DNA from 2 places in the Bradyrhizobium sp. A5 genome. Region 2 is predicted to be linked to the other one. Evidence: riboswitches for the same ligand, from Rfam matches in the RefSeq annotation. Region 2 holds a riboswitch; the other holds the start of a gene.
The links. A riboswitch is a leader RNA that binds a small molecule or an ion and turns the genes downstream of it on or off. The one in region 2 is predicted to bind cobalamin.

Region 1: another riboswitch for cobalamin. It lies ahead of WHZ77_RS16000 (TonB-dependent receptor); the one in region 2 lies ahead of WHZ77_RS22065 (energy-coupling factor ABC transporter permease).

Annotation. Positions count from the first base shown of each region.
Region 1 covers NZ_CP148990.1:3,346,125-3,350,534, forward strand. The annotation lists gene WHZ77_RS15975 (adenylate/guanylate cyclase domain-containing protein) at 1-35, shown strand, start outside; gene WHZ77_RS15980 (hypothetical protein) at 148-339, shown strand; gene WHZ77_RS15985 (hypothetical protein) at 555-767, shown strand; gene WHZ77_RS15990 (hypothetical protein) at 870-1,148, shown strand; gene WHZ77_RS15995 (hypothetical protein) at 1,217-1,438, shown strand; cobalamin riboswitch at 1,514-1,729, shown strand; gene WHZ77_RS16000 (TonB-dependent receptor) at 1,843-4,080, shown strand; gene WHZ77_RS16005 (hypothetical protein) at 4,143-4,410, shown strand, end outside.
Region 2 covers NZ_CP148990.1:4,581,558-4,585,967, reverse strand. The annotation lists gene WHZ77_RS22075 (cobyrinate a,c-diamide synthase) at 1-813, shown strand, start outside; gene cobA (uroporphyrinogen-III C-methyltransferase) at 810-1,541, shown strand; cobalamin riboswitch at 1,587-1,806, shown strand; gene WHZ77_RS22065 (energy-coupling factor ABC transporter permease) at 1,843-2,520, shown strand; gene cobF (precorrin-6A synthase (deacetylating)) at 2,567-3,316, shown strand; gene cobT (nicotinate-nucleotide--dimethylbenzimidazole phosphoribosyltransferase) at 3,332-4,384, shown strand; gene WHZ77_RS22050 (histidine phosphatase family protein) at 4,391-4,410, opposite strand, start outside.

The sequences.
Region 1 (4,410 bases), 1.2 Mb from region 2:
CGTGGGACGGCGCCTGGCGAATGGAGCAGAAGTAGACGGCCGTCTCTGCGCCGACGAAAATTGATGCTACCCCATAACGATGTTCGCCGTGACCTATTTCCCGGGCTTAGGTTTGCTGTCCGTGAGGCGTTTGATGGGGATACGCCGATGACAGATCTTGAGGACAGGCTGGAACGGTTCGAGACGCTCACCGCCGAATGCGAGCTGATCACCAAGCTCGCCACCGACAGCACCAAGCGCGAGTTCTATCTGAAGCTGGCGGAGCAGTATCGCCAGCTGGCGCTCGATATGCGGCAGGCGATTGCGACCAAGACTGCTGCAACCAAGACTGCGGCTTGAGGTCGAGCTTAACGTAAGCCTCGGACATGCAAACCGCTGCATGATGCGTGGAACCATTACGGGGCCGCGCAGCTGAAAGCCGTTCTTAACGTTTGGCGCGCATTCTTGACGCGCGGAGACGCTTGCTGCGTTTGTCCGTTGTGGGAATGCCGCGGCTCGTTGCGATGCAACGCCCCTCGGGAATGTCGTTCAATCGTGCCTGATAGGGCAATCCCATGCGCCTCCTTGCGGTGATCATCCTCGCGCTGATGACAGCGGCCTGCAACCAGGAGCAGGACATCACCGGCTCGACCCCGGTCTGCGCGATGCGGACCTACAGCTCCTACAATCCCCGCGACATCAATCAATGCGTTGCGGCCTGCAAGGCGTGCGACCACGGCAACACCGTCACCTGCTCGACGTCCTGCACGCTCAAGGGTGCGCGCTGAGCCGCCTCGATTCCCCGGGGCAGGACTGACGGTGCCCCGGCACCGGAACGATTGCGTCGGATCATCATTAGAACAGGCAGGCAGGACACGGAGTCCAATGGAATGGGGATGCTCGATCCCGGTCGGTTTCTGGTGTCGTGCTCGCATTGCGAGGCCTGGCCGATGGCGGCCAATGTGAAACGCGCCAGCTGGTCGGCATCCCCGCACGAGGTCCGCTTCATGTGCCCGCGCTGCCGCCGCGAGGAGACCGCCATCATCTCCGCTTCCGGGCAGCTGATGCCGATCAAGCGCGCTGACATCCCGACGCACGACGTGGCCGTGGCCCAATCCCAAGGCCCAGCGGTCAAGAGGGCGAGCGTAGCGCGCCCGTTTAAGGGCTGATCCCGTTTTGGAACCCGGGCGACGCCCGGGCGTTTCTGCCTCGACATCAACGCATCGAGGCCGTGCGAATGATCAGCGAACATTTCGACACCCGCACACGGATCAACATGAAGCTGGCGCTGGACCGGGTCTGCCGCAATCGCCCCGCTGGCGAGGACCATGGCTTCCGCAGGTCGGTCGCCGAGAAGATCATCCGCTGCGCGCTGACGGGCCGTACCGGCATCGGTCAACTCGTCGATGCCGGCGAGCGGGCGATGGTGCGGACGCGCCTCGAAACCGAACCGGCCTGATTGCGCCAGCTCAATCTTCGGTGCGGGACTTCGGTGCTTACGCAATCGGCCAATTGACTCCCCGCTTGCCCGGCCCGTAGATTGCTACGTGACGGTTCTCCTCACGGAGATCAAAAGGGAACGTGGTGCGGGAATGTCCCAACTCCGGGATTGTCTCAATGCCATGGCTGCCCCCGCAACTGTAAGCGGTGAATCTCTCGTCATGTGCCACTGGGAATCTCGGTCCCGGGAAGGCGACGCAGAGGTAACGACCCGCGAGCCAGGAGACCTGCCGTCAGCCGTGGTCACACGCGAAGATGTCGGTCGGGGAGTACAGACATTGGCTTCATCGGAGCAATCCATCGCTCCGCGGTGAAACCTCGTTCGCTGTGACGTGCCACTGACGTCACACCGAGGTTACAACTGTGTCCCGTATTGTCTCTGCCGCCAGGCGCCTCAGCGCCGGCCTGTTCGCGACCACTTCCCTTTATTCGCTCGATCCATCGCTCGCCCGCGCGCAGCAAGCCGTCGCCGAGCAGTTGCCGCCGATCGAAGTTACCAGGCCCGACGATCCGAACCGCACGCGCGCCCGGGCCACTGGCGACGGCGACACGACGCGGCGCGCGCCCGCGAATGCCGCCCGGAGCGGAGCGCCGGCAGCCGGTTCCTCCGGTGCCGCCAGTGAGGCCGTCGCCGGCACCGGCGGCATTGTCGGGGCCGCCACGACCGTAATCACGGCGGCGGACATCGCGCATGCGCCGTCGCAGACGCTCGCCGAGATCATTGCGGTGCAAGTCCCGGGCGCCCAGATCACGACGCTCTACGGCGGCCCGGTCGCCGCGAAGACCGGCGTCGATTTGCGCGGCTTCGGCGCCTTTGCCACCGCCAACACGCTGGTGCTGGTCAACGGCCGGCGGCTGAACGACATCGACATGGCGCAGGTGGACCTCTCCACCATCCCGCTCAATTCGATCGAGCGCGTCGAGATCACGCGCGGCAATTCCGGCGCGGTGCTCTACGGCGACAATGCGGTCGGCGGCGTGATCAACATCGTCACCAGAAACGGCGTCGACGGACCGCCGGTGGCCGCGCGCATCGAGGCCGGCTTCGGCTCGTTCAACGCCAGGCTTGGCAATTTCTCGACGTCGCTCAATTCCGGGCCGTGGTCGACTTCGTTCTACGGCAATGCCGTCAGCACCGACGGCTACCGCGACAACAATCGCTATGTCCAGAAGAACGGCGTCGGCAATCTCAATTACACGACATCAGGCCTGACCGCTTTCCTGACCGTGACAGGCGACGATCAGGAACTGCGGTTGCCGGGCGGCCGCACCGTCGATCCCTCCATCGGCGTCGACGAACTCGCCAGCAACCGAAGGGGGACCAGCACCCCCTTCAACTACGCCAACCAGCAAGGCTTCAGCACCACCGCGGGCTTCACCAAGACCCTGGTCAACGGCGTCGATCTCATCGTCGATGGCGGCGTGCGCGACAAGAAGCAGCAGAGCGCGTTCTTTGCAAGCCCAGCGCCGGTGCCCGCGTTCTTCACGTCGACCTATGTCGACGCGGATCTGAGGACCTGGTCGATCACGCCGCGGCTCAGCGTGAAGAGCCTGCTGCTGGGATTGCCGTCGCAGCTGTTGACCGGCATCGACTATTACGATGCGAGCTTTCAGCAGAACCGCGGTGCCGGGCAGGGGCTCGCGTCCTGGCACAATTACGACCTCAGGCAGCAGACGGTTGCGGGCTATTTCCAGCACACACTGGGCGTGGCGCCGACCACCGAATTGTCCTTCGGCGCGCGGGTGCAGAACGTCAGCCTTTCGGCCCGCGACAAGTTCGATCCGGCAGCCCCGTTCAACGCCGACGTCGGCGCGCTCCCGCTCAGCAGCAATGAGACCCAATACGCGCTGCATCTCGGTGCCGAGCATCGCCTCAACGACACGGTCTCGTTGTTCGGCCGTGCCGCGCGCGCGTTCCGCACGCCCGACGTCGACGAGCGCGTGTCGTCAGGTCCGTCGTTCGACCCCTTCAGCTTTGCTGCGATCCCGCAGACGTTCCAGCTCAAGACCCAGACCTCGCAGGATGTCGAGGGCGGGCTGCGCATCAAGGCAGGCGGGCTGCAATTGCAGAGCAGTCTCTATCTGATGGACCTTAGCAACGAGATCCATTTCAACCCCATCCTGTTCTACAACACCAATCTCGATCCGACCCGCCGCTACGGCTCGGAGACTAGTCTGTCCTATCGCGTCAACGATGCCCTGCTGCTGCGTTCCGCCATGGCGGTCACGCGGGCCGTGTTCCGCGAAGGCGTATGGGCCGGCAACGACGTGCCGCTGGTGTCGCGCTACACCGCCAGTGCGGGTGTCACCTGGAACATCTGGCAGAACTATGTGGTGCTCGATGCCACCGCGCGGTTCTGGAGCGAGCGGCGCATGGACAACGACCAGGCCGGAACCCAGAAGCCGATTCCTGCCAACGGCACGATCGACCTCAAGCTCAGCGGACAGTACGAGCGCTATTTCTGGTCGCTGAGCGCCAACAATGTGCTGAACGCGCTCTACTACGACTATGCGATCGCAAGCACCTTCACTGACGGCCGCTTCAGCGCGTATCCGCTGCCCGGCCGCACTTACCTGCTCAAGGCCGGCGCCACGTTCTGACCTCGGGTGGGGCTGTCATATTCCATCAAATGTACTAGAGTTCAAACAGAAGGAGATCATCCATGGTTCTCGACATCCTGCCGTCTCACGGCGACCGTCTGCGGCTTCATCCGGTTGCGCCGCGCCTTGCGCCGATGTTCGGCTTTGTGCTGCTGACACTGTCATGCGCGCTGGCAAGCTTCGCGTTCGCCTGTGCCACGCCGTTCGCGGCTTTCGCCGTCGTCGCCGCGGCGATGCTGCCGCTGCGTCCGGCGCTGCTCGTCGTCACCGGCGCCTGGCTCGTGAACCAGAGCATCGGCTTTGGCGTGCTGCACTATCCCATCGATGGCA
Region 2 (4,410 bases):
CTGCTCGAGGCCGGCATCACCGTGTTCGGCGCGCTGCCCCGTCATGCGGAGATCAGCCTGCCGAAGCGGCATCTCGGCCTGGTGCAGGCCGAGGAGCAGGCGGAGATCGGCACGCTGATCGACGAGGCGGCGCGCTTCGTCACCGAGCATGTCGATCTCGACGCGGCGCTGCGATCGGCCGCGGCCTGGTCACCGCAGCCTGCAATGAACGGCCTGAACGTAACGCCGCCCGGCCAGCGCATCGCGCTTGCGCGTGATGCCGCGTTCTCCTTCGTCTATCCGCACATGCTGGAAGCGTGGCGCGCGGCGGGCGCCGAAATCCTGCCGTTCTCGCCGCTGGCCGACGAGGCGCCTGACGCGAGTGCCGATGTGTGCTGGCTGCCCGGCGGCTATCCGGAGCTTCACGCCGGGACGATCGCCGCCAATGCGCGTTTTCGCAGCAGCTTGCGCGCCTTCGCCGAAACGCGGCCGGTGCACGGCGAATGCGGAGGCTATATGGTGCTGGGTGAAGGCCTCACCGACGCCGACGGCATCCGCCATGAGATGACGGGCCTGCTCGGCCTGGAGACGAGCTTTGCCAGGCGCCGCATGCATCTGGGCTATCGTCTCGCCGCGCTCGCTGCCCCGATGCCGGGGCATCAGGTTGGCGCGCGGCTGCGCGGCCACGAGTTCCACTATTCGACGATCGTGGCGCAGCCGGACACGCCGCTGGCGGTCGTGCACGATGCGACCGGTTCCGTCATTGCCGAGACCGGCTCGCGCCGCGGATACGCCACCGGCACGTTCTTCCATCTGATCGCGGAGGACCGGTGAGCGGTTTTGTCACTTTCATCTCCGCCGGCCCCGGCGATCCCGAGCTGCTCACGCTGAAGGGGGCCGCGCGGCTGCGCGAGGCCGACGTCGTGCTCTATGACGATCTCGCCTCCGGCGCGATCCTCGATCTGGCCCGGTCCGGTGCGAACCTCGTCGCGGTGGGAAAACGGGCAGGGCGGCCCTCGACAAAACAGCACCATGTCAACCGTCTGCTGGTCGACTATGCGGCGACCGGCGTCCGGATCGTTCGGCTGAAGTCCGGCGATGCCGGGATTTTCGGTCGCCTCGAGGAGGAGCTCAAGACGCTGCGCGAAGCCGGCATCGGCTACGAGATCATTCCCGGCGTCACCACCGCCTGCGTCGCTGCGGCGCATGCCGGCATTCCCCTGACCCGCCGCCACACCTCGCGCCGGGTGCAGTTCGTCACCGGGGCCGACGTCACCGGTGAGCTGCCGCAGACTCTCAACTGGGCGGCGCTGGCCGATCCCGAAGCGACCACCGTGGTCTATATGGGCCGCCGTACCTTTCCGGCGCTCGTCGCGAAATTGATCGAGCACGGTCTGGCGCCAGGCACTCCGGCGCTGTTCGCCGAATCTCTCGGGCGCCCCGATGAGCGGCTGGTCCGCACCACAATTGCCGAACTGGCGGAGCAGCTTGCGCGCGGCGGCGCGGCGTCGACGGCGTCCGTGATTCTGTTCGGTGCGCTCGCAGGGGATTACCCGTCATGATCGCCCCGGCCGCCGCTCGCCCCTTGACGCCGGCTCCGCGAAAGGGGCACACAGGAGATGCATGGTGCTCGACGCGGCGCAAAGCGCCGGAGCATAATCGGGAATGGGGGTGGGCGGACCCAGTTGCGGCGCCCCAAACCCCAGCCGCCCCCGCGACTGTAAGCGGTAAGGGACTCCGAACCGCCACTGGGCCGCAAGGCTCGGGAAGGCCGGAGAACCCAGTGAGCCGCGAGCCAGGAGACCGGCCGTGCGTGTTTTGAGGCCAACGCCGTCGGGTGTGACGGCAGGAAGGATCTGAGCCATGCATATCGAACCCGGGATCGTGACGGGCGCCAAGCTCGTGTTGAGTTACGCAACAGGCATCGCCGCCGGCGGTGTTGCGCTGAAGCTCGTGGTCGAGACCGCGCGTGAGCAGGGCGTCGGCTCGCTTGCGTTGCGCACCCTCGCCACCACCGCGCTCGTCTTCACCTTCTTCGAGATCCTGCCGCACTTCCCGGTCGGCGTCTCCGAGGTGCACTTCATTCTCGGCTCGACCTTGTTCCTGCTGTTCGGGGCGGCCCCCGCAGCTCTCGGCCTCGCCTTCGGTCTACTGTTCCAGGGCATCTTCTTCGAGCCGCCGGATTTGCCGCAATTCGGCATGAACGTCACCACGCTGCTGGTGCCGCTGTTCGCCATCCAGGCGATTGCAGCGCGGATCATTTCGCGCAACACCGCCTATGTCGATCTCAGCTATCGCCAGGCGCTGGCGCTTTCGACGACCTACCAGGCCGGTGTGATCGGCTGGGTCGCGTTCTGGGCGCTGTATGGCTCCGGCTTTGCCATGAGCAATCTCGCCAACATCGCGACCTTCGCGGCCTCCTATGCGCTCGTCATCGTGATCGAGCCGCTGGCCGATCTGGCGGTGCTGGCGCTGGCGAAGTCGTTGCGCGGCGTCACCGCTCCCGGCCTCGTCACCCCGCGCCTGCACAACGCGGCCTGAGAGACAAGCGAATGGGCGGCCATCGCGGTCGCCCTTCGCACTCGCGATGCTCACCCTCTCCCTGATAGGCATCGGTTGCGGCGATCCCGAGCAGCTCACGCGCGCCGCGATCCGTGCCATCAATGCGGCCGATCTCGTCCTGATCCCGCGCAAGGGGAGCGAGAAATCCGATCTCGCCGATCTCAGGCGGACGATCTGCGCGGATGTGCTGACCAACGACAAGACTGGGATCGCCGAGTTCGATCTTCCCGTGCGCGACGCCGGTGAAGCGGACTATCACAAGGGCGTGGACGATTGGCACGATGCGGTTGCCGCGACCTGGTCGCGGACGATCGCGAGCCATCTCGAAGGCGATGGCAAAGTCGCGCTGCTGATCTGGGGCGATCCCTCGCTGTACGATTCCTCGCTGCGGATTGCGCGGCGGCTCTCTCCCTTGCCGACAATTGAGGTCGTGCCCGGCATCACCTCGATCCAGGCGCTGTGCGCGGCGCATGCGCTGCCGCTCAACGACATCGGCGAGCCCTTTCTGGTCACGACGGGGCGCCGTCTGCGCGAAGGCGGCTGGCCGCAGGGCGTCGACACCGTGGTGGTGATGCTCGACGGCGGCAGCGCATTCCAGTCGCTCGATCCGGACGGCTTGCAGATCTGGTGGGGTGCCTATCTCGGCATGCCCGACCAGATCGTCATGTCCGGCGCGCTGGCTGAGATCGGCCCGCGCATTGTGGCCGCACGCCAGGAGGCGCGCGAGCGGCATGGCTGGATCATGGACAGCTACATTCTCAAGCGCAGGCCATAAGGCAAGCGAGGCAGCATGCTTCCCGAATGGGTCACTCAAAAATGCCTGGATGTCTCCGCGGTTCATCGCGAGGCGGCAATTGCGCGGCAGGCGCAACTGACCAAGCCGACCGGCGCGCTCGGCCGGCTGGAACAGCTCGCGATCGAGCTTGCAGGCCTGCAGGCGACCGAGCAGCCGCGCGCGGCGCGGGTGCCGATCATCGTCTTCGCCGGCGATCACGGCATCGTCGCGCGGGGCGTGTCGGCCTATCCGCAAGCCGTCACCATCGCGATGATGGCGAATTTTGCCTCCGGCGGCGCCGCGATCTCCGTGCTGGCGCGCGAGCTCGGCTCGAGCCTCGAGGTGGTCGATGCCGGCACGCTGACGCAGGGGGAGATGACGGGCGTCGTCACCGATAAGCCGCGCCATGGCACCCGCGATTTCAGCGTCGAAGCCGCGCTCACTGCCACCGAACTGGCGTTTGCCTTCGAAGCCGGCCAACGCGCGGTGGCGCGCGCCGGGGCCAGCCAGCCTGATCTGCTAATCTTCGGCGAGATGGGCATCGGTAACACCACGACATCGGCGGCGATTGCCGCGAGCCTTCTCGGCGTGAGCGCTGAGGAGATCGCGGGCAGCGGTACCGGCATCGATGCGGCCGGCCGCGCGCACAAGGCGCGCGTGATCGACGCTGCGATTGCGCGCCATGGCGTTGCCGGGGCCTCGCCCGAAAAAATTCTGTGCGCGGTGGGCGGACTCGAGATCGCAGCGATCTGCGGCGCGATCATTGCGGCAGCGCAACGCCGCATCCCGGTATTGATCGACGGATTCATCGTCTCGGTCGCGGCGCTGGCGGCGGCGCGGCTCAATCCGTCGTGCCAGCCGTTCCTGCTGCCGTCGCATCAATCGGCGGAGCAGGGGCATCGGCTGGTGCTGCGCGCGCTCGACGTGCAGCCGCTGATCAGCCTCGATCTCAGGCTCGGCGAGGGATCGGGCGCCGCCATCGCGCTGCCGCTGGTGCGGTCGGCCTGCGCGCTTCACAACGGCATGGCGACGTTCGCGCAGGCCAACGTGCCGGATCGTCCCGCCTGAACCGCCTCAGGTCATGCGCTGATTGA